One region of the Telluria sp. B2 genome, then DNA from elsewhere that is predicted to be linked to it. Evidence: predicted binding sites of a transcription regulator. Region 1 holds the regulator's gene; each other region holds the start of a gene.
The links. Region 1 encodes sigma-54, which starts transcription at its own class of promoters, with help from an activator protein. Its sites were predicted from a motif close to TGGCANGNAANCTGCTTT; they were not measured.

Region 2: ACSUZJ_RS11735 (urease accessory protein UreD) is a predicted target of sigma-54. The motif match lies at 1,287-1,304, and genes of this name have one in related genera.
Region 3: ACSUZJ_RS06485 (PEP-CTERM sorting domain-containing protein) is a predicted target of sigma-54. The motif match lies at 2,004-2,021, and genes of this name have one in related genera.
Region 4: ACSUZJ_RS20410 (PEP-CTERM sorting domain-containing protein) is a predicted target of sigma-54. The motif match lies at 3,512-3,529, and genes of this name have one in related genera.

The regions. Positions count from the first base shown of each region.
Region 1 is NZ_CP196525.1:5,145,799-5,153,074, forward strand. It holds gene rapZ (RNase adapter RapZ) at 1-236, shown strand, start outside; gene ACSUZJ_RS22710 (enoyl-CoA hydratase/isomerase family protein) at 475-1,560, opposite strand; gene hpf (ribosome hibernation-promoting factor, HPF/YfiA family) at 1,685-2,038, opposite strand; gene ACSUZJ_RS22720 (RNA polymerase factor sigma-54) at 2,104-3,576, opposite strand; gene lptB (LPS export ABC transporter ATP-binding protein) at 3,611-4,372, opposite strand; gene lptA (lipopolysaccharide transport periplasmic protein LptA) at 4,372-4,935, opposite strand; gene lptC (LPS export ABC transporter periplasmic protein LptC) at 4,967-5,563, opposite strand; gene ACSUZJ_RS22740 (KdsC family phosphatase) at 5,567-6,097, opposite strand; gene ACSUZJ_RS22745 (KpsF/GutQ family sugar-phosphate isomerase) at 6,110-7,108, opposite strand; gene ACSUZJ_RS22750 (monovalent cation:proton antiporter-2 (CPA2) family protein) at 7,241-7,276, shown strand, end outside.
Region 2 is NZ_CP196525.1:2,614,824-2,622,099, reverse strand. It holds one part of gene ACSUZJ_RS11740 (IS3 family transposase) at 1-354, opposite strand, end outside; AL1L pseudoknot at 248-364, opposite strand; one part of gene ACSUZJ_RS11740 (IS3 family transposase) at 354-642, opposite strand; gene ACSUZJ_RS11735 (urease accessory protein UreD) at 1,315-2,163, shown strand; gene ACSUZJ_RS11730 (urease subunit gamma) at 2,200-2,502, shown strand; gene ACSUZJ_RS11725 (urease subunit beta) at 2,513-2,842, shown strand; gene ureC (urease subunit alpha) at 2,844-4,559, shown strand; gene ureE (urease accessory protein UreE) at 4,582-5,112, shown strand; gene ACSUZJ_RS11710 (urease accessory protein UreF) at 5,109-5,783, shown strand; gene ureG (urease accessory protein UreG) at 5,801-6,433, shown strand; gene ACSUZJ_RS11700 (HupE/UreJ family protein) at 6,430-6,954, shown strand; gene ilvD (dihydroxy-acid dehydratase) at 7,023-7,276, opposite strand, start outside.
Region 3 is NZ_CP196525.1:1,439,406-1,446,681, reverse strand. It holds gene ACSUZJ_RS06495 (sensor domain-containing protein) at 1-1,591, shown strand, start outside; gene ACSUZJ_RS06490 (DUF504 domain-containing protein) at 1,605-1,865, shown strand; gene ACSUZJ_RS06485 (PEP-CTERM sorting domain-containing protein) at 2,061-2,699, shown strand; gene ACSUZJ_RS06480 (hypothetical protein) at 2,848-3,231, opposite strand; gene ACSUZJ_RS06475 (MerR family transcriptional regulator) at 3,318-3,695, shown strand; gene ACSUZJ_RS06470 (MFS transporter) at 3,723-4,949, opposite strand; gene ACSUZJ_RS06465 (AraC family transcriptional regulator) at 5,086-5,859, shown strand; gene ACSUZJ_RS06460 (PEP-CTERM sorting domain-containing protein) at 6,031-6,822, opposite strand; gene udk (uridine kinase) at 7,166-7,276, shown strand, end outside.
Region 4 is NZ_CP196525.1:4,617,662-4,624,937, reverse strand. It holds gene xdhB (xanthine dehydrogenase molybdopterin binding subunit) at 1-987, shown strand, start outside; gene xdhC (xanthine dehydrogenase accessory protein XdhC) at 987-2,078, shown strand; gene guaD (guanine deaminase) at 2,078-3,388, shown strand; gene ACSUZJ_RS20410 (PEP-CTERM sorting domain-containing protein) at 3,576-4,124, shown strand; gene ACSUZJ_RS20405 (adenosine deaminase) at 4,293-5,804, shown strand; gene ACSUZJ_RS20400 (TonB-dependent receptor) at 6,328-7,276, shown strand, end outside.

The DNA of each region.
Region 1 (7,276 bases):
ACGCCCCGGTGATCGCCTTCCTCGACGCACAGCCGAGCGCGGCCGAGATGCTGGAAGACATCCGCAAGTTCGTCGAGAAGTGGCTGCCGTCGTTCAAGACCGACAACCGCAGCTACCTGACCGTGGCCCTCGGCTGCACCGGCGGCCAGCACCGCTCGGTGTACATGGCCGAGCGCCTGGCGGCGTATTTCGGCGAGAGCGAGCGCGTGGTGTTGCGGCATCGCGAGCAGTCGTAAGGGGCCGTTCTTCGTAGGGTGGGCACCTGTGCCCACGCGGACGCCCCATCAGATCAGTGTTGTCGATAGCAAGCGGCTTACAACGTGTGAGCCTCGTGTGCATTGGCTCTGTAAGCAAAATTGCTGTGCGGTACGCTAAGGCATGACCGCGTGGGCACAGGTGCCCACCCTACGGCTGGCGTCACCGGATTCGGTAACGCCGCCGCTCAAGCTACAAGCTCGGCTTCGGCCGCTTCCCTTAATCCAGGTGCCGCAGCGGATGCGCGTGATCCGGCCACACCGGCTCGAAAAAGCGCTCCACCATCGCCGGCGTCACCTCCTCCAAACTGGCCGGGTTCCACTTCGGCGCATTGTCCTTGTCGATCACCAGCGCGCGCACGCCTTCCAGCACTTCGCCGTGCTCGAAATTGCGGCGCACCAGGTTGCGCTCCATGCGCAGGCAGTCGGCCACACTCAGCGCGGCGCCGCGCACCAGCATTTCGCGGGTCACGCACATCATCAGGGGCGAGCGCTGGCGCATCGCCTTCAGGGCCTTTTGCGCGAACGGGTTCTCGTCGCGCGAGAGCGATTCCATGATGGCGGCCACCGAGGCGGCGCCGAAGTGGGCGTCGACCGCGGCACGCTGGGCCTGCAGTTCGCTCGCGCCCACCTCACTTGCGAAGCCAGCCGCAAACGCACGGATCGCGTCGGCCAGTTGCGCGCCCGGTGTCGATTCGATCAAGGCCGTCAACGAGCCCAGTTGCGCGCCCGGGACGTACACGTCCGCCAGCCCGACGTAGAGCGCGTCGGCAGCGCCGATGGTCAGGCCGGTCAGGCCGAGGTAGTTGCCCAGCTGGCCAGGCGCATGCGACAGGAAGTGGCTGCCGCCGACATCGGGGAACAGGCCGATGTTCACTTCAGGCATCGCCATTTTCGTGCGGTCGGTCACGATGCGCAGGCCGGATTCCGGGCCGCCCTGGGCGATGCCCATGCCGCCGCCCATTACCACGCCGTCCATGATCGAGACATACGGCTTCGGGTAAAAATGAATCAGGTGATTCAGGGCGTATTCTTCGGTGAAGAAATCCTCGAGCAGTGCGCTGCCGCCCGTCGGCGTGGCGTGGCCGGCTTCATGGAAGAAACGGATGTCGCCGCCCGCGCACAGGGCTTTTTCGCTGCTGCTGGTGATCACGACCGCGTCGATATTGGCGTCGTCGCGCCAGGCCAGCAGCACCTCGGTCAGGCGCCGCACCATTTCCAGCGACAACGAGTTGAGGGCCTTGGGACGGTCGAGGGTGATCAGGCCGGTGCCGTTGGCAACGCGGGTCAGGACGGTGTCGGTCATGGTCGAAAGTGGTCGAAAAAACATCCATTCTACCGAAGGACCAGACAACTGGGGTATTGACGCACCGACAAGAAATGAAAAGGGCGCCATTGGCGCCCTCGTTCAGACGGTGCTTGCCGGCCAATCAGGCAACGGCTGCCTCTCCGCCTTCAGGACGGCGCTTGAGCGCCTCGTGGTTATGATTCTGCAGCATCGTTTTGTACTTCATCACCTGACGATCCAGCCTGTCCATCAACAGGTCGATCGCCGCGTACAGGTCTTGCGCAACGCTTTCCACGTGCACGGTCTTGCCCGACATGCGCACATTGATCTCGGCTTTCTGCCTTTTGTCTTTTTCGGTGAGATTGTCGATCGCGAGGATCACGTGGGAGTCGATCACTTGATCGAAATGGCGGGTGATGCGTTCGAGCTTGTTCTGTACGTATTCACGGATGGCGGGGGTAACGTCGAGGTGGTGGCCGCTGATGGTGAGATTCATACACACTCCTTTGAAGATGTGGCGGCTGCCGCGCCGCGCAACAAGGAAGCGCGTGGGTGCCGCCGTTACAAGGATTTGCGGAGACTGACGGGAGGAATTTTCAGTGCCTCACGGTATTTTGCAACCGTGCGGCGCGCGATGACCATTCCTTGTTCACCGAGCATTTCCGCGATCTTGCTATCGGATAATGGGTTCCTGGGGTCTTCTGCTCCTGTCAGTTGCGCGATGAGAGCCCGGATCGCCGTCGAAGATGCTTCACCTCCCGCTTCGGTGGCGACGTGGCTTCCGAAGAAATACTTCAGCTCAAACATGCCGTGCGGGGTCAGCATGAATTTCTGCGTTGTGACACGAGAAATTGTGCTCTCGTGTAGTCCTAGTGTATCAGCTATCTCACGAAGCACAAGGGGCCGCATGGCAACCGCGCCGTGGCTGAAAAAGTTGCGCTGGCGCTCCACAATGGCTTGCGAAACACGCAAGATCGTGTCGAAGCGCTGGCGCATATTCTTGATCAGCCACTTCGCTTCCTGCAGTTGCGCGCTCATCTGGCTTTCGCCCTTGCCCTGCTTGAGCAGGGCCGCGTACATGTTGTTCACGCGCAGGCGCGGCATCACGTCCTGGTTCAGCATCACGCCCCAGCCGTTCTTCGTTTTCCGGACAATCACGTCCGGAACCACGTAGTCCGAGGTGCTCGACGCAAAAGCCGCGCCCGGATGCGGATTGCATTGGCGGATCACGGCCTGGGCTTCGCGCAGGTCTTCGTCGTCGCAGTCCAGGGCTTTTTTCAGCTTGTTGAATTCGCGCTGGGCGAACCAGGTCAGGTAGCCCTCGACGATCTTGAGGGCCATGCGCCGCGTGACCAGCGGCACGCCCGGCATGCTGCGGATCTGCAGCGCCAGGCACTCGGCCGCGCTCCGTGCGCCCACGCCCACCGGGTCCAGGCTTTGCACCAGCGCCAGCGCGCAGCGCAGTTCGTCCATCTCGACCTCGAGCTCCTCGGGCAGGCGCGCGTGGATCTCGTCGAGCTGCTCTTCGAGGTAGCCGTTGTCGTCGATGGCGTCGATCACGAGTTCGGCCAGCGCACGGTCGCGCGCACTCAGGCCCGTCACCCGCACCTGTTCGGACAGGTGCTCGCGCAGCGTGATGCCGGCCGCTTCCAGTTGCGGCCGGCCATCCTCGTCCTCGCCGTTGCCGGACGACCGTCCGGCTTCGCCCCAGTCGGCATCGCCGTCGCCGCGGCCGGCATCGCCATCGGCGCCATCGAAGTCGGCCGCTTCGCCGTTCGGCGCGCCCTCCTCGCCGCCCGGCGTGGCCGGGGCCTCGCCCTGGCTGGGCGCATTGCTGATGGCGCCGTCGGCAAGCAGGCGCACCGAGTGGTCGAGCGGATCGTCCAGCCGTTCGAGCAAGGGATTGTCGGACAGGATCTGCTCGATTTCCTGGTGCAGTTCGAGCGTGGACAACTGCAGCAGGCGGATCGATTGCTGAAGCTGCGGGGTAAGCGCCAGGTGCTGCGAAGTCCGGAGTTGCAGGGATTGTTTCATCGCTTGTTGCTGCTTCGTTGTCGCTTCGTGGTTGCTACATGCGGAAGTGTTCGCCCAGGTAGACGCGGCGCACCGACTCGTCGGCGATGATGTCGTCAGGGCGGCCCGAGGCCAGCACCGCGCCCTGGTTGATGATGTAGGCGCGGTCGCAGATGCCCAGCGTCTCGCGCACGTTGTGGTCGGTGATCAGGACGCCGATGCCGCGCTCCTTCAGGAAGCGCACGATGCGCTGGATCTCGATCACCGCGATCGGGTCGACGCCGGCGAAGGGTTCGTCGAGCAGCACGAAGCGCGGATTGGTGGCCAGCGCGCGCGCGATCTCGACGCGGCGGCGCTCGCCGCCCGACAGCGACAGCGCCGGGTTTTCGCGCAGCTTCTCGATCTGGAGTTCGGCCAGCAGGGAGTCGAGGCGCGCGTCGATGGCGTCCTTCGAGAGCGGCTTGCCGTCCTCGTTGCGCTGCAGTTCCAGCACGGCGCGGATATTGTCCTCGACCGTCAGCTTGCGGAACACCGAGGCTTCCTGCGGCAGGTAGGACAGGCCCAGCACCGCGCGCCGGTGGATCGGCAGGCTCGAGATATCGGTGCCGTTGATCTCGATCGCGCCGGCGTCCGACGGCACCAGGCCGACGATCATGTAGAACGAGGTGGTCTTGCCGGCGCCGTTCGGGCCCAGCAGGCCGACGACTTCGCCGCAGCCCACTTCCAGCGAGACGTCGCGCACCACGAGGCGCTTGCCGTAACTTTTCTGCAGCCCCCGGACGACCAGGGTGCTGCCAGTGCTTGCATCTTTCATCATTATTTTCCTGCCGGTGCGGCTGCCGGCGCGGGTCCTGCGCGGCGCGGCGCGATGATCAGGGTGCCGCGCTCGCCGCCGACCTTGCTCTGGCCGCTCGGGTCGTTGCGCACCGTCGCCACTTCGCGGCGGTTGTCGTACGAGATGTAGGGGCCATTGAGTTCATTGACCAGGCGGCCGTTTTCCAGCTCCCGCACGACCGCTTTCGAATGCAGCTTCACCAGTTCCTGGCGCTCGTCGTACTCGATGCGCTCGGCCTGGCCCTCGACCCACAGGTCCGGCCCGCCGTCGCGCTTCTGGCGGAAGGTCGCCACGCGGCCCGGGCTGGAAGTGAGCGTGACGCTCATGTAGCCCTCCGGCGTTTCCTTCAGCAGCGCACGGTCGGCCTTGAGCTGCAGCGTGCCGCGCGTGAGGATCACGTTGCCGGTCAGGATGCGGGTCTGGGTCACCTCGTCGACGTCGAGCGAGTCGTAATGGACGACGGCCTGCTTGAGCGAGTCGGCGCGTTCGGCCGAGGCGGACAGGGACAGCAGCGTGAGGACGGCGGCAGCGAGGATTTTTTTCATGTGGTTGGCTCGTTCCTGGGGATTGTAGGGTTCAGCGCTGGCGCGGCGGATAGACGATCTGGCCGCGGCCGAGATGCAGCTTCTGGGTCGGGTTCTCGGCCACCAGGCCGACACTGTTCACCGTCGAGGCGCCCAGCTCCATTTCCACCGGACGGTCGGTCTTGACGATCTCCTCGTCGGCCAGCACGGTCAGCGCGTCGGTGCGCGCGCGCATCGCTTCCGCGGTCGGCGTGGCCGGACGCACGATGTCGACATTGTCGATCAGTTCGATCCGGTTTTCCTGATGGTGGATCTGGGCGCGCTCGGCATGCATGGTCATGCGCGGGCGGCCCGGCGCCATGCTCTCGACCACCGGCTTGGACACCTCGGAGACGTCGTTCAGCGGATGGTGGGCCAGGCGCTCGCCCGACACCAGATAGCGCGGTTGCCCGCTCTCGGTCATGCGCACGAGGCTGAAGTTCTCGACGATGTAGTCCGGCTCGTTCCCGGCATTGCCGAGACTGGCCTGGTCGCCGGCCTGCATCGCCTGCAGCAGCCAGAAGCTGCCGAAGGCGAAGAACACGGCCGTGAGCATCAGCGCCAGCAGCTTCCAGCGGTGCGAGGTCCGGCGGTTGGCAATGGTCGCCATGTTTTACGCGAAATACGGCGCCAGCGCCTGTTCGTAGCTGCCCTGGGCGCGCATCACCATGTCGCACACTTCGCGCACGGCGCCGCGCCCGCCCGGCGCTTTCGTCACGTAGTGCGCGCGGTACTGGACTTCCGGATGGCCGCTGGGCACGGTGACGGCAAAGCCGACTTTCGTCAGCAGCGGCAGGTCGATCACGTCGTCGCCGATGTAGCCGCACTGCTCGGCCGTCAGCTTGGATTGCGCCAGCAGCTCGACAAAGGCGACGCGCTTGTCGTGGAAGCCCTGCCAGACGTGGGTGATGCCGAGGTCCTTCGCGCGGGCGTTGACGATGGGCGACTTGCGCGCGCTGATGATGGCGGTCTGCACGCCGGTCTTCTGCAGCAGCTGGATGCCCAGGCCGTCGAGGACATTGAAGGTCTTGGTCACTTCGCCGTCCGGCCCGTAAGTGAGGCTGCCGTCGGTCAGGATGCCGTCAACGTCGAAGATCATCACTTTCACGCGCGCTGCGCGCTGCATGTGTTCGAGCGGGGTCATTGAATCACTCATTTAAATCACTTTTGCGCGGGTCAGGTCGTGGATGTGCAGGGCGCCGACCAGTTTGCCATCAAGGTCGACCACCAGCATCTGGTTGATGCGGAATTCTTCCATGATCGCCACCGCGTCGACCGCCAGCTGCTCCGGGTGCACGGTGCGCGGGTTCAGGTGCATGACGTCGCGGATCGAGATGTTCGAGAAGTCCTGCACGCGCTCGATCAGGCGGCGCAGGTCGCCGTCGGTGAACACGCCCAGCGGACGCCCGTCCGCGTCGACGACGGCGGTCATGCCCATGCCCTTCTGGCTTACTTCGAGCAGCGCCTGCGCCAGCGGCGTGTCCAGCGCGACTGCCGGCACGGCGTCGCCGCTGCGCATCACGTCGCGCACGTGGGTCAGCAGGCGCCGGCCCAGGGCGCCGCCCGGGTGCGAGCGCGCGAAGTCTTCCTCGCGGAAGCCGCGCGCGTCCAGCAGCGCCACGGCCAGGGCGTCGCCCAGGGCCAGCGTGACGGTGGTGCTGGCGGTCGGCGCCAGGTTCATCGGGCAGGCTTCCTTGGCCACCGAGATGTCGAGGTGGACGTCGGCGAGCAGCGCCAGGCGCGATTGCGGCTTGCCGGTCATCGCGATCAGGGGCGTACCCATGCGCTTGACGACCGGAAGGATATCCATCAGTTCCGACGATTCGCCGGAGTTCGAGATCGCGATGAACACGTCCTGGGCGGTAACCATGCCCAGGTCGCCGTGCGCGGCTTCGCCCGGATGCACGAACATCGCCGGGGTGCCGGTCGAGGCCAGGGTGGCGGCGATCTTGCGGGCGATGTGGCCGGACTTGCCCATGCCCGACACCACGACGCGGCCGGTGCAGGCGTACAGCACGGCCACCGCGCGCACGACGGCATCGTCGGCATCGAGCCGGTCGTGCAAGGCCCTGACCGCGTCGGCTTCGATCGCGAGGGTCTCGCGCGCCAGTTCCATCACGCGGCGGGACTGGTTCTCGTCAAATCTGTTCTGCATTGTTTTTTCATCGGTTACACTCATCCCGGAAGTATAAACGAATTGCGAAAGCAAAAAACTTGCCAGACGTATCAAGACGTTTCAAACAACGTTCCGTGCGCACAAAAATGTAGTCAACCAAGACGCTAACGTATGGCATCCGGACTCGAACTGACTCTCCTCCTGCTC
Region 2 (7,276 bases), 2.5 Mb from region 1:
TCGTGCGCACGACCTTGCCACGCATGACGCCTCGCAGCCCGGCCTTGCGCATCAAGCGCTCCACCGTGCAGCGGGCCACGTCAGTGCCCTCACGCCGCAGTTGGCGCCAGACCTTGTCGGCGCCGTAGACCTGCATGTTCGCCTGCCAGACGCGCTCGATATCGACGCTCAGCACGTCGTCGCGCTGGGCTCGTGCGCAACGCAACGCAGGATTACGCTGCTGCGCGGCATAGCGCCAGTAGCCAGACGGCGCGACCTGCATCACCTTGCAGATCGGCTCGACGCCGTAGGCATGGCGGTACTGGTCGATAAATGCCCTCACGGCTTGAAGTGGCGGCCGAGCTCCGCCTGGGCGAAAAACGCACTCGCCAGACGCAGGATCTCGTTTGCCTTGCGCAGCTCGCGCACTTCTCGCTCCAGCGCCTTGATGCGCTCCTCTTCGGCAGTGGTCGGCCCCGGGCGCTGGCCGGTATCGCGCTCTTGCTGGCGTACCCAGCGACGCAGCGTTTCAGGTGTGCAGCCGATCTTGGTTGCGATGGATTCGATCGCCGCCCACTGCGAGCTGTACTCGCTGGCGGCCTCACTGACCATGCGCACGGCGCGCTCGATGACTTCGGGGGAATACTTGGGTTGCTTCTTCATGACTCCATTCTCTCAAACAATGGAGCCTCTACAAAATCCGGGGCGGTTCATTTCTCGCTACCGGTACCCGGTTAAGAAACGCTGAGAAGACTATACACATAGAGTGCATTGTTACAAGCGCAGAGCCACTCGTTAAGGTGAGGCAATTACCTGAATGAGAGGATCTATTAGCGTTGGCTGGCATGCGCAAGGCAGCATTCACAAAGGTGGGCACGTCGACCGCATCATGTCAGATTCAGCCACCATACGCCATGCGGCGCCAACGAGAAGATTAGCTACTGACGTTCCTCGAAACAGGTTGCGCGCAGATTCGATTGTCGTGATAATTTGGTTGTCAAAGCTCCAATTTTTTCGGCCACGGTATCTCTTTGGCTAAAGCCTCCCTCTCGACCTAACTAATAAGCCACACTGAATCGCCACAGCTCTGCTAGACACTCGAGCGCCGCCGGAAACACTGCTTCTCTTACTCTGCCGGCGCCCTTGCCTCGCTCAGCCTAGCGCATGAAAGTGGTGCATCTTCAGCAAGAGGCTGCACCAAAACCGCCCGCCGGATGCACTGCCGATACGTTTCGCCCGAACGGGGTGCGCCGCGCACCACCGGCGCCAGGCGGCGCACCGCCACGCAACGCGCATGTACCCTGCAGTGGCACGGAAAGTGCTACGTACCGGGGCATGCGAGATGCACCAACCCACCACACCGATTCACCCGCCGGCTGGCTGGCCAGCCTCGAGCTGGACATTGCCTTGCGCGACGGCGCCAGCATCGTGGGCCGCAACCGCCACCACGGTCCGCTGCGGGTTCAGAAGCCGCTGTATCCGGAAGGCGCCGCGACCGTCCACGCGATCCTGGTGCACCCTCCCGCGGGCATCCGCGCCGGCGACCGGCTGCAGGTCGCCGCCAGCGTCGGGCCAGGGGCGCATGCCTTCCTGACCTCGCCGGGCGCGACCAAGTGGTATCGCTGCAATGATGACGACGGCCATGCCCATCAGTCGGTAAGTCTGACGGCCGGCAATGGCGCGGCGCTCGAGTGGATGCCGCAGGAGACCATCTACTTCGACGGCGCGCGCGCGGTGCAGCGCCATGTCGTCCAGCTTGGCGCCGGGGCCCGCTACATCGGCTGCGAGGTGCTGTGCTTCGGCCGCCAGGCCAGCGGCGAGCGCTTCGAACGCGGCGGGCTGCGCCTGCATTCCGAACTCTGGTGCGGAAGCGAACTGCTGTGGTACGAGCAGGCGCGCCTCGAAGCCGGCTCCGCTGCCCTCGCCGGGCCCTTCGGGCTCGATGGCGCGACGGTCTGCGCCACCCTCACCGCGGTCGGACCGGCCCTGCCCGCCGCCTTGCTGGCCCAGATCCGCGCGCTCGACCCCGCGCTCGGCGCCAGCCAGCTCAAGTCCGTGTTCATCGCGCGCCTGCTGTGCGGCGACAGCGAGCATGCGCGCCGCGTGATGACCGGCATGTGGCAGCTGCTGCGTCCGCACCTGATCGGCCGCCCTGCGCTCCTGCCCCGCATCTGGGCGACCTGATTGGGCCACCTGACTCCACCTTAGCATCCTGCCGACATGGACCTGACACCAAGAGAAAAAGACAAGCTGCTGATCTTCACCGCCGCCCTGCTGGCCGAGCGGCGCCGCGCGCGCGGCCTGAAGCTGAACTATCCCGAATCGGTCGCGCTGATCTCGGCGGCCATCATGGAAGGGGCGCGCGACGGCCGCAGCGTCGCCGAGCTGATGTACGAAGGCACCCGCATCCTCGCGCGCGGCGACGTCATGGAGGGCGTGCCGGAGATGATCCCCGACATCCAGGTCGAAGCCACTTTCCCGGACGGGACCAAGCTCGTCACCGTCCATCACCCGATCGTATGAGGCGCAATCGATGATCCCTGGAGAATACCTGCTGCGCGAGGACGACATCGCGCTCAATGCCGGCCGCCCCGGCCTCACCCTGCGCGTGGCCAACAGCGGCGACCGCCCGGTGCAGGTCGGCTCGCACTTCCATTTCGCCGAGGTCAACGCGGCGCTGCAGTTCGACCGCGCGGCCGCCCTCGGCATGCGGCTCGACATTGCCGCCGGCACGGCGGTGCGCTTCGAGCCCGGCCAGTACCGCACGGTCGAACTCGTGGCCCTGGCCGGCGCGCGCGAAGTCTACGGCTTCAACGGCCAGGTGATGGGCGCCTTACCCTCCCTGTCCCTGGAGGAGAACTGAGATGGCGACCATCAAGCGCCAGGCCTACGCCGAAATGTACGGCCCCACCGTGGGCGACCGCATCCGCCTGGCCGACACCGAACTGTTCATCGAGATCGAGCACGATTACGCCGCCGCCCACTACGGCGAGGAAGTCAAGTTCGGCGGCGGCAAGGTGATCCGCGATGGCATGGGCCAGTCGCAACGCCTGCATGCCGAGGTCATGGACACCGTTATCACGAATGCCGTCATCGTCGACCACTGGGGCATCGTGAAGGCGGACATCGGCCTGAAGGACGGGCGCATCGCCGCCATCGGCAAGGCCGGCAATCCGGACACCCAGCCCGGCGTGACCATGGTCATCGGCGCGGCGACCGAAATCATCGCGGGCGAAGGCAACATCGTCACCGCGGGCGGCGTCGACACCCACATCCACTTCATCTGCCCGCAGCAGATCGAGGAAGCCTTGACCAGCGGCGTCACCACCATGATCGGCGGCGGCACGGGGCCGGCGGTGGGCACGGCGGCCACGACCTGCACGCCCGGCCCCTGGCACATCCACTCCATGCTGCAGGCGGCCGATGCCTTTCCGATGAACCTGGGCTTCCTGGGCAAGGGCAACGTCAGCCTGCCCGGGCCCATCGAAGAACAGATCCGCGCCGGGGTGGTCGGCCTGAAGCTGCACGAAGACTGGGGCAGCACGCCGCAGGCCATCGACAACTGCCTGGCCGTGGCCGAGCGCTTCGACGTGCAGGTGGCGCTGCACTCCGATACCCTGAACGAAGCAGGGTTCCTGCAAAGTACCCTGGGCGCCTTCAAGGGCCGCACCATCCATACCTTCCACACCGAGGGCGCGGGCGGCGGCCATGCGCCGGACATCATCGCGGCCGTCGGCGAGGCCAACGTGCTGCCCTCCTCGACCAACCCGACCCGTCCCTACACCGTCAACACGCTCGACGAGCACCTGGACATGCTGATGGTCTGCCACCACCTCGACGCCTCGATCGCCGAGGACGTGGCGTTTGCCGAGTCGCGCATCCGGCGCGAGACCATCGCCGCCGAAGACATCCTGCACGACCTGGGCGCGATCTCGATGATGTCCTCGGACTCGCAGGCGATGGGGCGCGTCGGCGAGGTCATCCTGCGCACCTGGCAGACCGCGCACAAGATGAAGCTGCAGCGCGGCCACCTGGCCGCCCCGGACGGTTCTAGCGCCACCCACGACAACTTCCGCGTCCGGCGCTACATCGCGAAATACACGATCAACCCGGCCATCACCCACGGCATCGCGCACGTGGTGGGCTCGATCGAGGTCGGCAAGCTGGCCGACCTGGTGATCTGGAAGCCGGCCTTCTTCGGCGCCAAGCCTTCCATGATCCTGAAGGCCGGCATGATCGCGATGGCCCAGATGGGCGACCCGAACGCCTCGATCCCGACGCCGCAACCGGTGCACTACCGGCCCATGTTCGGCGCCTACGGCGGCGCCCTCGCCAAGTCGGTCACCTTCGTCTCGCAGGCGGCCTTCGACGAGGGCATCGCCGGGCGGCTGGGCCTCACCAAGACCGTGCTGCCGGTCCGCGCCACCCGCGGGCTGTCCAAGGCGGACATGATCCATAACGGGGCCACCCCGGTCATGCAGGTGGACCCGGAAACCTACGAGGTGCGTGCCGACGGCCAGCTGCTCACCTGCGAGCCGGCCACCGTGCTGCCGCTGGCGCAGCGCTACTTTTTGTTTTGAGGCTTGTTAGGAGGAATATTCGATGCTGACCCTGCACACCCGCCTGGAGCGAACCGACCGGACCACCGCTCAGGTGACCGATGAAGCGGTGCTCCCCTACGACCAGCGCGAGCGCTGCCGCCTGCGCATCACGCTGGCCTCGGGCGCGACGGCCGCGCTGTTCCTGCCGCGCGGCTCGGTGCTGCGCGACGGCGACCTGCTCACCGGGCCCGAAGGCGCGGTGGTGCGCGTGCGCGCGGCGCCCGAAGCGACCTATCGCATTGACGCACCCGATCCCCAGGCGCTGGTGCGCTGCGCCTTCCACCTCGGCAACCGCCATGGCCAGGTGCAGATCGGCGCCGGCCACCTGCGCATCCGCGCCGACCCGGTGCTGCGCGAGATGCTCGCCGGCCTGGGCGCCACCGTGACCGAGGAACAGGCGGCCTTTCAGCCGGAACCGGGCGCCTATGGCGGTGGCCACGCGCACAGTCATGACCATGAACCGCGCCACCTGCTCGCCCCGGTTCCGCTGCGCCAGAAGATTCACCGCCCCGGCGACCTGGAGCGCGCGTGAACGCAAGCGCCCTGCTGCACCTGCTGCAACTGGCCAGCCCCTCGCTGCCGGTGGGCGCCTACAGCTATTCCCAGGGCCTGGAAACGGCGATCGAGCGCGGCCGCGTGCGCTGCGCGGACAGCGCCGCGCGCTACCTGGCGCGCCAGCTGGACGACGTGCAGGCCTGCTGGGACGGCGCCGTGTTCTGGCGCCTGCTGGCGGCCTGCCGCGCCGGCGACGGCGCCGCGTTCGCGCAGTGGAACGCGCGCTACCTGGCCTCGCGCGAGAGCGCCGAGCTGCGCGCCGAGACGGTGCAGATGGGCTTTTCGCTGACCCGGCTGCTGATCGAACTGCAGCTGGTCCCGGCCGGCGGCGCAATACCCCACACCCGCGACACCTGCTTCCCCGCCGCGCTGGCGCAGGCGGTCGAGGCGCTGCAGGTGCCGCATGAAGAAGCGCTGCTAGCGATGCTGTTCTCGTGGGCCGAGAACCAGGTGCTGGTATGCGTGAAGTCGATCCCGCTGGGCCAGGTGGCCGGGCAACGCCTGCTATTGGCGCTGCGCCCGGCCATCGAAGCGGCCGCCGCCCGGGCGCGCGCCCTGCCCGACGACGACCTGTCGAGCTGGGCGCCGGGCCTGGCCCAACTCTCCATGTACCACGAAGTCCAGAGCGGCCGGCTGTACCGGTCGTGATATTGAAAGGAACCAGTATGCAATCGAATCCCTTGCGCGTTGGCGTCGGCGGCCCGGTCGGATCGGGCAAGACGGCCTTGTGCGAACAGCTCTGCAGGGCCATGCGCGACCAGTACGACATGGCCGTCATCACCAACGACATCTACACCCGCGAAGACATGGAGATCCTGCTGCGCGCAGCGGCATTGCCGCCGGAGCGCCTGATGGGGGTGGAGACCGGCGGCTGCCCGCACACCGCGATCCGCGAAGACGCATCGATCAACCTCGAAGCGATCGCCCGCCTGCAGGCGGACTTCCCGGCGCTGGAACTGGTCCTGGTCGAATCGGGCGGCGACAACCTGGCCGCCACCTTCAGCCCGGAACTATCGGACCTGACCCTCTACGTCATCGACGTGGCGGGCGGCGAGAAGATCCCGCGCAAGGGCGGTCCGGGCATCACGCGCTCGGACCTGCTCATCATCAACAAGACCGACCTGGCGCCGCACGTGGGCGCCAATCTCGACATCATGGCCGCCGACGCGCGCCGCCAGCGCGGCGAGCGGCCCTTTGTCTTCACCAATTTGCGCAGCGGCGCCGGCGTGGACGAGGTCGTCGCCTTCATCCGCGAGCAGGGCCTGCTGGACGCCACCCGGGAGGGGCACGCAGCATGAACCGTTCGACTATCCTGATCGTCCTGATGGCCGCCGGCAGCGCCTGGGCCCACCCCGGCCACGGCGACGGCGGCCTGGCCCATGGGCTCGGCCATCCCCTGCTGGGACTGGACCACTGGCTGGCCATGCTGGGACTGGGCCTGTGGGGCTGCGTCGCCGGCATCCCGCGCAAGGCGGCCGCCACGGTTTTCGCCGGCCTGGCGGCGGGCGCCCTCCTGCCCGTCGCGCTGCCCGCGGTGGAGCCGCTGCTGGCGGCAAGCGTGCTGGTGGCGGGCCTGATGGGCCTGGGCGCGGCGCGGCTGCCGGCGAACCTCGGCCTGGGCCTGGCCGCCGCGTTCAGCGTCGTACATGGGAACGCCCACGGCCAGGAAGTGGCCGGTCTCGCGGCCGCGGCCGGCGCGATCTGCACGAGCATGGGGCTGATGGCGCTGGGCTGGCAGCTTGGTGCCAACACGCGCCTGCAGCGGCTGGGGGCTGGGCTGGTCGCGCTGGCCGGCGCCGGCATGATGGCGTTTGCCTGAGGGCGCCGGCGCCCCCGATGCCGGCGCATGGCCGCCCATGCGCGGGCGGCCTGGCCGGAGCGTTACGCTCAGCGCCTGAGCTGGCTCAGGTCGCGCACCGCGCCGCGGTCGGCCGAGGTGGTCAGCGCGGCATAGGCCTGCAGCGCCTGCGACACGTAGCGCTCGCGGCCGACCGGCTGCCAGGCATCCGCGCCGCGTGCTTCCATCGCAGCGCGCCGCTGGGCCAGTTCCTCGCCGGTCACGCGCAGGTTGACGGTGCGCGCGGGGATGTCGATGTCGATCATGTCGCCCTCTTCCACCAGGCCGATGGCGCCGCCTTCGG
Region 3 (7,276 bases), 1.7 Mb from region 1:
CAATCCCGCCTTCGAACAGATGACCGGCTATACCCTGGCCGAGATCAAGGGCCGCGACCCGCGCTTCATGCGCATCGAAGGCTGCGACATGCAGGAACACCAGCGCATCCACGAGGCGCTGGTGAACCAGACCAGCGTGCGCGTGGTGCTGCGCAACCGGCGCAAGAACGGCGAAATCTTCTGGAACGACCTGCGCATCGATCCCGTGATCAATCTCGACGGCGAAGTCACGCACTTCGTGGCCGTCATCAGCGACATCACCGAGGCGCGCCACTACGAACGGCGCCTGCACCACCTGGCCCACCACGACCCGCTCACGGGCCTGGCCAACCGCACCCTGCTGCAGGACGAACTGAAGCGGGCGATCGAGCACGCGGTGCACGACGGGGTGCTGGGCGCCCTGGCCTTCCTCGACCTCGACAACTTCAAGTACATCAACGACCACTTCGGCCACGAGGCCGGCGACGCCGTGCTGCGCGAGATCGCCAACCGCCTGCGCGACAGCGTGCGCGAGGACGACACCGTCGCGCGCGTCGGCGGCGACGAGTTCGTCCTGGTCATCAAGGACCAGCCGAGCGCCGCCCACGTGGCCGACCTGGTCGAACGCGTGCGGCGCAACGTCGCCGCGCCCATCCTGGCCGCCGGCAAGGAGATCATTCCCGGCACCAGCATCGGCGTGAGCCTGTTCCCGCTCGACGGCGACAACGTCGACCGCATCATGCGCGCGGCCGACGCCGCCATGTACCACGCCAAGAGCCTCGGCAAGAACAACTGCCAGTTCTATTCCCCCGAGCTGAACCAGATCGTGCACCAGCACCTGCTGCTCGAAGCCAGCCTCAGCCGGGCGATCCGCAACAACGAACTGACCCTCGATTACCAGCCGAAAGTCGACCTACGCAGCGGCAAGGTAATCGGCGCCGAGGCCCTGGTGCGCTGGCGCCATCCGGAGCAGGGCCTGATCTCGCCCGAGCAGTTCATTCCCGTGGCCGAGGAAACCGGCCTCATCGTGCCACTGGGCGAATGGGTGCTCGCCCAGGCCTGCGGCACCCTGAAGACTCTGAGCGCGCTGGGCATCGAGGACTTCGTCATCTCGATCAACCTGTCCGCGCGCCAGCTGCGCCAGCGCCAGTTCGCGCGCCACCTGGGCGAAGTGCTGCGTCGCCACGGAGTCGCTCCGCACATGCTGGAGCTGGAAGTGACGGAAAGCCAGTTGATGGACCGCCCGCTCGAGGCGACCGAAGCCCTGGCCGACCTGAAGGCGCTGGGCGTGCGCCTGTCGATCGACGACTTCGGCACCGGTTACTCGAGCCTGAGCCACCTGCAGAAATTCCCGGTCGACGTCATCAAGATCGACCGCTCCTTCCTCGGCGGCGGCGTGCACGACGGCCACGCCGTGATCACCCGCGCGATCATCGCCCTGGGCCACAGCCTCAAACTCAAGGTCATCGCCGAAGGCGTGGAAACCCTCGAACAACTGTCCTTCCTGCGCCAGCACGACTGCGACCAGATGCAGGGCTATTACTTCAGCCCGGCGCTGCCCCAGGACAAGCTGCAGGCCATGCTGTGCAACGACGCCCGCCTGCCCAGTTAGCGCACCTGGACCCATGACGCCCATCCAGGACATCCTGCACCGCATCCTCTGGGACCTCGACTTCGGCAACGCCCACTTCGTCATCGGCTACCACGACCGCGTGCTGCAGCGGGTCGTGCGGGTGTCCTTCGAGCGCGTGATCCTGGAGCGCGGCCAGCATTTTTCCTTCGACGTGGTCGGGCGCGACGGCGAGCCGCGCATGATTCCCTTCCATCGCGTGCGCGAGGTCCTGCGCAACGGCGAACGCATCTGGCAGCGGCCGGCCCCGGCTTGACGCGCACGGCCACGTGGCTGCGGACGGCCTGCCTTCCCTGGCCCGGCCACGAGACAAGTGTCGGAATTTTTTACACTCCCCCTCCCGAGTTGGCTGCGCAAAAATCCAAGTTATTGTTTTTGCACATCTATTTCCTTTTGGCACGATAGTTGCTTAAGAGTTAATCGCAACTAAAATTAACCACCTGGAGAGACCATGAAAACGATCCTGAAACAAGCCCTTCCCGCCCTGCTGCTGGCCTGCGCCGCATCCGCCAACGCCGGCGTCATCAATCTCGGCAGTATCGAAAAGGAGTATGGCAAGCACATGGACGAGGCCAGCACCGGTACCTTCCTGTCCTGCGACAAGCTGAACGGGAATTCGATCACCGTGCGTGAGGGCCTGTGCAGCCCCTTCGTCGACGTCTTTGACTTCAGCAGCCTGAAATACAAGAGCATCGACAGCCTGGCCCTCACGCTCGCTTTCAAGGACACCGCCGACGTCACCAGGCTGCCTTTCGGTTTTAAAAATTATGAGAACTGGGAAGTGCTCATCGGCGACAGCCTGTTCCACGTAAGTAGCAACCGGATGGACATGGCAAACAGCAAGGGCATGACCAGCCAGACCTTCAATATTAGTGCCACCACCCACAGCGACGTTTTCTCGAAGATCGAAGCCGACGGCAAACTCTACCTGCGCTTCGCGGAAAACAACCTGCTGTTCCCATACAGCTTTGAACTGAGCGCCGCCAAACTGCAGGTGAACGGCACTCCGGTCCCCGAGCCGACCAGCGTGGCCCTGTTCGGCATCGCGATGCTGGGCGCCGCCTACGCGCGCCGCCGCGCAGCCAAATAAACGCCGTACGTCGCTGCCGGATATGGCAGCGCAAAAAAGCCGCTCCCGCTTTCCGGGAGCGGCTTTTTGTCTTCCTGTGCCCTGCTCAGGCCTGCAGGAAGCGTCCGCGCGCAGGCTGCGCCGCATCGTTCGCTTGCGCCACGACCGGTCACCACTGCGCCACGCCCCAGGCGAACTCCGGCAGCATGAGCAGCCACAGCACAGGCGCGTCGGCCGCCGCCAGGGTCCAGGCCATCCAGCCCGAGAACAGGAAACGCCCCACTCCGTCGTAGCGGCCGAGGCGGCGGTCGGCGTGGCGCAGCCGCAGCAGCGACCACAGGACCACGATGCTGCCCAGCAGGCCGCCGATGAACATGTGGAAGGCCTCGAACGCCGGCAGCGGCGCGCCGCCGAGCTGCACGTTCAGGCTCGACGCCAGGCCGTGCACGCAGGCCAGGGTCCAGGGCGTGGCGAGGGGCGCCGTGATCGCGATGTCGTACAAGGCGCTGGCGCGCACGATGCGCAGATAGGTCGGCAGTGGGATGGAAGGCATGGCTGGCTCCTGAGGTGACGGAATGAAAGCCACATCGTCAACCCTGGAGTACACTCCAATGGTCAAGCACTTTTCATGGAGACAGCATGCGCATTGGAGAACTGGCCGCAGCCACCGGACTGAGCCGCGACACCCTGCGCTTCTACGAGGAGCGCGGCCTGCTGGCGGCGCGGCGGCGCGCCAACGGCTACCGTGACTACCCGGTCGAGGCCGTCGAATGGCTGTGCTACCTGCGCAGCGCGCAGGCGCTCGGCTTCACCCTGGCCGAGATCGAAGCGGGCATGCCGCTGCTGCAGGAGCCCGCGAACGCCGCGAACGAGCTGCGCGCGGCGCTGGAACGCAAGCTGGACGACATCGACGCGCGCATTGCCGGGCTGGCCGAACTGCGCGCCACGCTGGCGCGCAAGCTGGACGACCTGGGAGCGGATTGCCCGCTGCGCCCGGGGCCCGCGCTCGCCGGCTGAGCCCGCGGCTTTTTCTCTTGTTTGCGCTTATTTGCGCATATTCGGCAGCAGCGCGGTCGCCAGTCCAAGCAGGGGCAGGAAGGACACCAGGCCATAGACCCAGACGATGCCATAGTGGTCCGCCAGCTCTCCCAGGCCGGCGGCGCCGATGCCGCCGATGCCGAACATCAGTCCGAACATCAGGCCGGACACCAGGCCGACCCGCCCTGGCACGGCTTCCTGGGCATAGACCACCAGCGCCGAGAAGGCCGAGGACATCACCAGGCCGACGATGCTGGCGAGCACCGCCGTCCAGAACAGGTTGGCATACGGCAGGGCCAGGGCGAAGGGCGCGACGCCGAGGAAGGAAATCCAGATCACGGCCTTGCGCCCGATCCGGTCGCCCACCGGGCCGCCCGCGAAGGTGCCGAGCGCCACCGAGGCCAGGAAGATGAACAGGAAGAGCTGGCTCTGCTCGACGCTCAGGGCGAAGCGCTGGATCAGGTAGAAGGTGAAGTAGTTGGTGAACGAGGCGATGTAGACGAATTTCGCGAACATCAATACGCAGATGACCACGACCGCGCGAATCACGTCGGCGCGGCCCAGCCCCTCCTTCTGGTTGCGCGCCAGGCCCTTCAGCTGGGCCTGCCCGTGGGTCAGCGTCCAGCCGGTCAGGCGCAGCAGCACGGCGATGGCCACCAGGGCCGCGACCATGAACCAGGCGATCGCGGGCTGGCCGTGCGGGATCACGATGGCCGCCGCCAGCAGCGGTCCGATCGCCGAGCCGGAATTGCCGCCGACCTGGAAGGCCGACTGCGCCGTGCCGAAGCGCCCGCCCGAGGCCATGCGCGCCACGCGCGAGGCTTCCGGGTGGAAGGTGGCCGAACCGACGCCGATGACGGCCGACGCCAGCAGCAGCATGGGAAAGCTGTTCGCGAACGCCAGCAGCGCGATGCCGGCCAGGGTCACCATCATCCCGCAAGGCAGCAGGTAAGGTTTCGGGTGCTTGTCGGTGTAGAGGCCGACCCAGGGCTGCAGCAGGGAGGCCGTGATCTGGTACATCAGCGCGATCATGCCGATCTCGCCGAAGCTGAGCGAGAACCGGCTTTTCAGCATCGGATAAATCGCAGGCAGCATGGCCTGGATCATGTCGTTCAGGAAGTGGGCGAAGGCGGCGGTTCCGACGATGCCGGCGAAGAAGGTGCCGGTACTGTTTCCCGTGGCCGGCGGCGCGGCAGGGCCAGTCGTGCTGGCCGGAGAGAGCTTGGTTGTCATGGAGCGATTACGATTTGGCAAAGCAAAGGCGAAACGATGCGCGAGGCCGCGCCCGGGGCGCAGGCAATCGGCAAGTGTAGGATGCCCGAGCCAGGCCGTCTGACGCCAATCTGCCAAAAGGTGTAGAGTTCCTGCCATGCCAAGTCCAGCACGCCCTAAACACCAGGATTTCCACGACCTGCCGCGGCTGCTGGTCGCCATGGAAAACAGCTGCCCCGCCGGGTCCTCGACCGGCTGGCATTCCCATCCGCGCGGCCAGCTCCTGTACGCCATCAAGGGCGTGATGATCGTGCATTCCGACGCCGGCTCCTGGGTCGTGCCCCCGAGCCGCGCCCTGTGGATGGTGGCGGGCCTGCGCCACAACGTCATCATGTCGGGCGACGTGGAAATGCGCACGGCCTACATCGACGCCGCTGCGGCGCCCGGCGTTCCGGCGCAGACCTGCGTCATCAACGTCACTCCCCTCCTGCGCGAACTGCTGGTCGAAGCGGTGCGCATCCCGCTGGACCGCGACCTGTGCGCGCGCGACGAGCGGCTGGTCCGCCTGCTCATCGACGAGCTGGGCGTCTCGAGCGCGATTGCCCTGCACCTGCCGATGCCGGCCGACCCGCGGCTCAAGAGCCTCTGCCAGTCCCTGATCGACCAGCCCGCCAGCCCCGCCGGCGCGCGGGAATGGGCCGGGACGGTCGGGATGGGAGAACGGACGCTGCACCGCCTCTTCTCTCGTGAAACCGGGCTGACGTTCGCGCAGTGGCGCGAGCAGGCCCGGCTCCTGTCCGCGCTCAGGCAGCTGGCCGAGGGCAGGAAGGGCATCGACGTGGCCTTCAGTTGCGGTTATGCGAGCCAGAGCGCGTTTGCCGCCATGTTCCGGCGCCACTTCGGGATCTCTCCCTCGAGCTTCTACCGATAAGGCCGGCAGCGCCTGGAACTGGTGGCGGATACTGGGCCGGCCTCCTCCCGCGCCCCCGTCCAGGGGACGGGCACCACGGCCACGGTCCCTGAAACAAGACAAGCAATATGCAATGAAAAATGCCAGTCAGCTTGACTGACTGGCATTGGGCCTTGAACGAAGCGAACTTGATTAGCCGCGTTTGCGGCGACCGGCTGCTGCCAAACCTGCCAGGGCCAGGCCCATCAGTGCGACGCTTCCGGGCTCAGGGACTTCGCCCACACGCAGATTGTCGATCGAAACCTGGACGCCGTTATCGATATTTACCGAACGGAAGCCAAGCTTGTCAAACGAGGAAATATTGCTGTTGCCTTTTGCTTGCGCGGTTCCCGCCACCAGGTCAGAACCGGTGACCTGGTACCATGCATCGAAGCGGTCATACTGCTTGTTCGTTGCGTCCACCGACTTGTACAGGTGCCCGAACACCTGATAGCTCTGGCCGGCAAGCAGGTTGCTGTTGGAGAGGAACACACCGCCCGATCCGCCCATCCGCACAAACAGATCGGTGGTGCAGGCCGTGTCTTTCTTGCCATCACCGCAGTTCGCCTTCAGGCCAATGCTCGGAGCGTTCCATTGGCCAAACCACAAGCCCACGAAGTCGTTACCGCCCAACTCGCCCGAGTACGAGATAGTGAAATCGACGAACACATCGGAAGCATAATCAGCCGCCAGACTGCGCACTGCTGCGTTGTCATCGTTGCCAACAAAAACAAGTGACGAGTTAGTGATCGATGCAGGAGCGAGCGGGTTTGGGTTTTGCTTGTTCGGCTTTGCCGCCGGTGCGAATTCCCAGGGCGCCGCCCAACCGGCACCGCCAGCGCCGCTGTTGGTACTGAAATTATCTTGGGCGGTAATGACAGTTGCGTTCGCGGCACCCGCTGCGAAGAATGCGAGGGAAGCCAGGATAGAAGTAGAGATTTTCATTTTCACAATATTTTCTAGTTAAGGACCGTTTCAAATAAGCATGTTTCGTGCCAGAACTAAAATTGTGTTTTCTTTCAATCATTTGTATTTCTTCGATTGGCTAAAAAATTTTCTTGTGTAAAGTTTCTCGACAATCTTTGTGGATTTTTTTGTTAAATTGGCATTCTGTTCAGGTCTCCGCTTTGCCAACTAACTCGCCCTTATGGCGGAAGCACAGCAGCTCCATGAAGTAGAAAGAAGTGCAAGCGAGGCAGTGCAAGCGGTGTCACCGGATTGCCTCACCCTGAGCGCCGAATCGGCCGGCCCCCTGTCGGTTCGCCCGCCACTCCGGTATCATGCGGGGATGAACGAAATTTCCTCCCTTCCGTTTGTCATTGGTGTCGCTGGCGGAAGCGGCAGTGGCAAGTCAACGGTGACCCAGCAGGTGCTGGCCTCCTTCGGCACCGAGATGGTG
Region 4 (7,276 bases), 530 kb from region 1:
AACGTGACCCACCTGAACCAGGCGGGCGCGCTGGTGCACGTCTACGTGGACGGCTCCATCATGGTCAACCACGGCGGCACCGAGATGGGGCAGGGCATCAATACCAAGGTGATGCAGGTCGTCGCTCACGAGCTGGGCGTGGACGTGGAGCGCGTGCGCGCCACCGCCACCAATACCAGCAAGGTGGCCAACACCTCGGCCACCGCCGCCTCGACCGGCGCCGACCTGAACGGCAAGGCGGCCCAGGACGCGGCGCGCCAGATCAAGGAAAGGCTGGCTGCGTTCGCGGCGACGACCTATGGCGGCGAGGCCGGCGACGTGCGCTTCGCGGCCGACACCGTTTTTGTCAACGGCATGGAGGTCCCCTTCGAGCACCTGGTGCAGAAGGCCTATCTTGCGCGGGTGCAGCTCTGGTCCGACGGCTTCTATGCGACCCCGGGCCTGTCCTGGGATGCGAAAACCATGAGCGGCCGGCCCTTCTCCTACTTCGCCTACGGCGCGGCGGTGTCGGAAGTGGTGGTCGATACCCTCACCGGCGAATGGAAGCTGCTGCGCGCCGACGCCCTGTACGACGCCGGCAATTCGCTCAACCCGGCGATCGACATCGGCCAGGTCGAAGGCGCCTTCATCCAGGGCATGGGCTGGCTCACCACCGAGGAACTGTGGTGGAACGCGGGCGGCAAGCTGATGACGCATGCACCCTCGACCTATAAGATCCCGGGCGTGTCGGACTGCCCGCAGGATTTCCGCGTGCGCCTGTTCGAGAACCGCAACGTCGAAGACAGCATCCACCGTTCCAAAGCCGTGGGCGAACCGCCGTTGCTGCTGCCGTTCTCGGTCTTCTTCGCGATCCGCGATGCGATTTCCAGCGTCGGCGGCCACCGGGTCAACCCGCCGCTGAACGCGCCGGCGACGAGCGAGGAGATCCTCGACGCGATCGCCGCAGTCGAAGCGGCGGCTGCAGTTGCAGCCAACCAACCCGCGTGATGGACGACTGGCTGACAGCCGCGCAGCATGCGCCGGCCGTGCTGGTCACGGTCGCCATCGTCGAAGGCTCGGTGCCGCGTGAGCCGGGGGCGAAGATGCTCGTCACGTCCGCGGGCTTTGCGGGCACGATCGGCGGCGGCCACCTCGAGCACCGCGCGATCGGGATCGCGCGCGGGATGCTGGAAGAGGGCGGCCAGCCGCGACTGGAGCGTTTTGCGCTCGGCCCGAGCCTGGGACAGTGCTGCGGCGGGATTGCGCACCTGGTGTTCGAGCCAGTGGATCGCGAGCAGGTGGCTTTGCTCGATCAGCGGCGCAATGAGGATACTTGGCGCGTCGTAGGGTGGACGGGTCTCCCGTCCACGCGTTCAACAGGCGGTAGCCGAGTCGCGCAATCCGCTTTTCGGGCGTCCGCTGAACGCGTGGACGGAGAATCCGTCCACCCTACGTGGGCATTATTCGATGGCTCCGGCGGACAAATCGCCGGCGCCCCCGTGCCCGCCTTCGACCGGACCCTCGGCACCCACGTCTTCACCGACGCCGGCGGCCAGCGCTGGCTCGTCGACGCCATCCTCGCCCCGCGCGCCCATGTGATGCTGTTCGGCGCCGGCCACGTCGGCGCGGCCATCGTACGCGCGCTGGCCGAACTGCCCTGCCGCGTCACCTGGGTCGACGAGCGCGAGGACCTGTTCCCGGCCGCGGTGCCGGCCAACGTCACGATCGAGGCCACCGACATCCCCGAGGCGCTGGTCGAGCAGGCCGCGCCCGGCACGAGCTTCCTCGTCATGACCCACAGCCACGCGCTTGACCTGCGCCTGTCGATTGCGATACTGTCCCGCCCCGAATCGACGCGACGGCGCGACTGGTTCGGCCTGATCGGGTCGGAAACCAAGCGCCGCCAGTTCGAGCACCGCCTGCGCGAGCGCGGCATCGCGAACGAGCGCATCGGCGCCATGGTCTGCCCGATCGGCCTGCCCGGCATCGGCGGCAAGGCGCCTGCCGTGATCGCCGCATCCTGCGCGGCGCAGCTGCTCACCGTCTGGGAGGCCGTCAAGGCCGCCAGCCACCTGCAAAATTCTCCGGAATCCAACTGATGTCCACCGCACCCACTACCGTGCAAGCCTACCGTGCGAGCTTGCTGCATTTTCACGCCGACCCGGCCTTCACCAGCGACGCCTACGCCTGGCACCAGGACGGCCTGCTCGTCATCGAAGACGGTCGTGTCAACGCCGCCGGCGATTACGAGCAGCTCGTGTCCACGCTGCCGGCCGGCCTGGAACCGCACGACTACCGCGGCCAGATCATCACGCCCGGCTTCATCGACACCCACCTGCATTACCCGCAGACGGACATGATCGCGTCGCCGGCGCCGGGCCTGCTGCCCTGGCTCGACACGTATACCTTCCCGACCGAGCGCCAGTTCGGCGACCCGGCGCATGCGCGCGCGACGGCCGAGTTCTTCCTCGACGAACTGGCCCGCTGCGGCACCACCACCGCGGTGGTCTACTGCACCGTACACCGCGAATCGGTCGACGCCTTCTTCGAGGCCAGCGAGGCGCGCAACCTGCGCATGGTGGCCGGCAAGGTGCTGATGGACCGGAACTGCCCGGACTTCCTGCGCGACCTCGAAGGCCAGGTGGGCGAGAGCGAAGCCCTGATCAACAAGTGGCACAAGCACGCGCGCTCGCTGTACGCGATCACGCCGCGCTTCGCGCCGACCTCGACCCCGGCCCAATTGCAGGCGATCGGCGAACTGGCCAAGGCCTATCCGGATACCTTCATCCAGACCCACGTCTCGGAAAACAGGGACGAGTGCAGCTGGGTGCGCGAACTCTATCCGGCGTCGCGCAGCTACCTCGACGTCTACGACGGCTATGGCCTGATGCGTCCGCGCGCCCTGTTCGGCCACTGCATCTGGCTCGATGACGAGGACTTCGCGCGCATGGCGGCCACCGGCTCGAGCGCCTCGGTGTGCCCGACCTCGAACCTGTTCCTGGGCAGCGGCCTGTTCGATTTCGAAAAGGCGGACGGCGCGGGCGTCAAGGTGAGCCTCGGCACCGACGTCGGCGCCGGCACCTCGTTCTCGATGCTGCAGACCATGAACGAGGCCTATAAGGTCGCGCGCCTGAAGGGCAGCTACCTGCCGGCGCTGCGCATGTTCTATCTTGCCACCCTGGGCGCGGCGCGCGCGATGGACCTGGAAGGCACGATCGGCAGTTTCGCCGCCGGCGCCGAAGCGGACTTCATCGTCCTCGATCCGCAGTCGACGCCGCTGCTGGCGCGCCGCAGCAGCCATTGCGACACGCTGGAAGAGCAGCTGTTCGCGCTGGCGCTGCTGGGCGACGACCGCGCGATCCGGGCCACCTACGCGGCCGGGCGCCTGGTCCACGCGCGCGGCGCCTGAGGCGCGCCACCGGCATGAGCGCCCGGATTTGCTACCGGGAGTTGTCGATAAATATTACACGTGTGGTTGTGCAAGGCGGACGAGGCGGCGCTTAGTCCTTGTTTTTTCGGAATGTTGTTGCGTTGGCATGTTCCTTGCTGAGTTGCGCTCGGGTCTCAACCCGTCCAAAACCAACAAGGAGAACAGCATGAAAAAATTTGCAGTCGCGCTGGCGCTTGCCGGCCTGTCTCTCGCCGGCAGCGCCGGTGCGTCCACCATCACCTTCAGCGAAGCGGGCGCCATCAACACCTCGTTCCTGAGCAGCGACGGCAGCGTGAAAGTCGAATACGTCTGGTCCACCGGCGCCGCCGACGGCCACTCGCACCTGGCCAGCATTGGCGGCAACCTCTTCGAGATGGGCCACGGCCAGGCCTACCAGGGCCTGCGCTTCTCCAGCGTCGCCGGCGGTGCGCTGACCCTGAGCTCCTTCGACTTCCAGGGCACCTGGACCGTCAGTGGCCTGAACGACGGCAGCGGCACCACCTACAACACCGCCTTCGGCAGCTGGATCACCCAGAACATCAACCTGACCTCGAGCAGCCCGATCTACATCTATGCCACCGGCAATGCGGGCGGCTATCTCGACAATGTCGTGTTCGGCGCCGCCGCCAGCGACGTGCCGGAACCGGCCAGCATGGCCCTGATGCTGCTGGGCGCGGTCGGCCTGGCAGGCGTGCGCCGCAAGGCACGCAAGTAAAGTCTGCAAGTAAAGTCTGCAAGTAAGCGAGAGCAGGGCAGGGGCTTTCCGCTCCTGCCGCTCGCGCAGCTTCCGCATCTCCCTCCGTACGATCCCCCCGCATTGCCAATAGTGAACGAAGCCGTTAAAGTTGCGCGGCCACGTCAACCCATCAAGAAAGACCCCGTCATGCAGAACACCTTCAGCAGCCTGCTGCTTGCCCTGGCCGTCGCCGCGCCAAGCGCCGCCATGGCCAGGGAGCCGGCCACGGCTTCGCGCCAGGCCAACGAGGCGGCCACCGCCCGTCATTACGCCGCGCTCGTCGCCGGCCAGGATCCGAAGCTGGCCGAGCTGACCATGTTCTTCACGCAGATGCCGAAGGGGGGCGACCTGCACCACCACTACTCGGGCGCGATCTATGTCGAGCAATACCTCGACTTCCTCGACCGCCAGGGCCTGTGCGTGAACAAGCAGACCTACCGCATCGAGCAGGACAAGGCCGTGATCGCCGCCGAACGCGCGAAACCGGCGAAAGAACGCAACTGCCTGAACAGCGCCGAGGTCTATGCCGACGACCATACCTGGCGCGAACTGGTGCAGCGCTGGTCGAACAAGGACTTCGACAACCACGGCGTCCTGAACCCGCCGCCGGACCGCCTGTTCTTCCAGACCTTCGGCTACTTCGGCCCGGTCTCGAACGCGAACTTCAAGGAAGGCCTGCAGGAACTCAAGAAGCGCGCGATCGCGGAAAACGTCAGCTACATCGAAACCATGTTCAAGATGGCGCCGACGGTCGCCAATCCGGAATTCGACGCGCGCGCCTGGCAGCTGGTGAACGACGACGCCGGCCTGGACGCCGAACTGCGCCGCGCAATGGAAGCGCTGGAGCGCGACCCGGCCTTTGCGAAATCGATCGCCGACTTCACGGCGAAGATCGAGGAAGCCGCCGCCGGCATCGACGACGAGCGCTTCACGATGCGCTACCAGACCTATGTGCTGCGCCTGCTGAACCCGTCGCAGGTGTTTTCCGCGATGGTCGCCGCCTTCAAGTCGGCATCAAGCGGCGGCAAGGTCGTCGGCGTCAACATCGTCGGCCAGGAAAGCACGATGGTGTCGATGCGCGACTACGCGCTGCACATGAAGATGTTCCGCTTCCTCAAGCCCTTCTACCCGGACGTCAAGGTCGCCCTGCATGCGGGCGAACTGGCGCTGGGCGAGGTGCCGCCGGAAGGCCTGAAGTTCCACATCGACCAGGCCCTGACGGTGGCCGGCGCCGACCGCATCGGTCACGGCATCGACCTGGCGCACGAGGCGAACGCCCCGGCCATCCTGCGCACGATGCGCGAGAAGGACATCCCGGTCGAGATCAACCTGACCTCGAACGCCTTCATCAGCGGCGTCAAGGGCGAGAACCACCCGGTCACCCTGTACCGCAAGTATGGCGTGCCCTACGTGATCTCGACCGACGACGCCGGCGTCACCCGTCACACGCTGTCGCAGGAGTATGTGCTGTTCGCCAGCCGCTACAAGCCGGACTATGCGGAAATGAAAAAGACCTCGTACAACAGCATCCGCTACGCCTTCCTGCCGGCCGCCGAGAAAGCGCGCCTGACGCGCCAGCTCGATACGCGCTTCGCCGCTTTTGAAGCCGCGGTGGCGGGGCTGGCCCGCGATGCCGCAAGCAGGCAGCGCAAGCGCTGAATCGATCCGGAGGGTTGCAAATAAAGCAAGGCGAGCACCGCAAGGATGCTCGCCTTTGTTGCTTTTATGAGGCGTTTCCTGCCTCTTTTCCGGGCGCCTGTGGTCAAAGCGCTACACATTCTGATCCGCTATTGGGCATTTCAAAAAAATATTGCCACTTTTATTTCCGGCCAGAATGCCTCCTTTATAATCGCCGCCGTAGCGTAGATCGCCAAAACCAGTGGTTGTTGGAGGTTTTGGACGCTCTGGGGCTGGATTTAGTTGCAACGTATTAATTCCTAACTGAAACGGTATTTGTCTTGGGCATCCAGGCGTGCATAGTTTCTCGTGTTGACAGGATGGTAAGTCAACCGACCAACTTTGCCGCAGTCGTCACTTGGGTCAGCGAGTTTGCGAGCTGTCATCAGCCCGACACATCAAGCCTTTACATTAACGTGCCCTGAAGCAGGAACCCCGGTTCCCTATGCCGTCATGCAGGTTCAAGCTTGCTGCTGAAATTTTTTAAACACTCTAGGAGTTTTGAATGCAATCCGCTTTGATTCAACAACCGAAGCTGCGCCTGAGCCTGATCGCTCTGGCATGCCACGTGGCATGTGTGGGCGTCGTTCACGCCCAGGAAACGACCACGGCTTCGGATGCTCAGCCGACCCGTCAGGTGATCATCACCGGCAAGAAGCTCGGCATGGGCCTGATGGTAACGGAAGATGCGCCGAAGGCACGTTCGACCGTGACCGCGGAAGAGTTGGAAAAGCAGCGCCCGACCGGCAATGCCTACGAGGCACTGGAAATGCTGCCGTCGGTGAACAGCTATAACCATGACGCAACCGGCCTGTTCGGCGGCGGCCTGACCCTGCGTGGCTTCAACAGCGACCAGATCGGCGCCACCATCAACGGCGTTCCGGTCAACGACTCGGGTTCGTTCGCAGTCTACCCGCAAGAATACGTCGACCAGGAAAACACCTGCTCGCAGTTCGTCACCCAGGGCTCGACCGACGTCGATTCGCCACAGGTCGGCGCAACCGGCGGTAACTTCGGCATCGTCACTTGCAACCCTGAAAATACCCGCCGCTGGCGCTTCATGCAGACCCTCGGCCAGCTGAACAGCTACAAGACCTTCGTGCGTTTCGACAGCGGCAAGCTGGCCGACAACCGTTCGAAGTTCTTCATCTCGGCATCGAAAGCCCAGGCTGACAAGTGGAAGGGCGAAGGCAAGGCCAAGCGCGAGCACATCGACGCCGGCTTCAACTACGACTGGGACAAGTTCAACTACATCCACGCGACCATCCTGTGGAATGAAGCCAAGAACCACAGCATCAACAACCTGACGCTGACCGAACTGAACAACTTCGGCTACTACTACGACACCACCAGCGTGTACCCGACCCAGCCGACGCCAGGCCCGGGCGCGCAGAACGCCGTCGTGCCATCGCCGCTGTACTACGGCCTGTACCTGAACCCGTTCAAGAACGCGA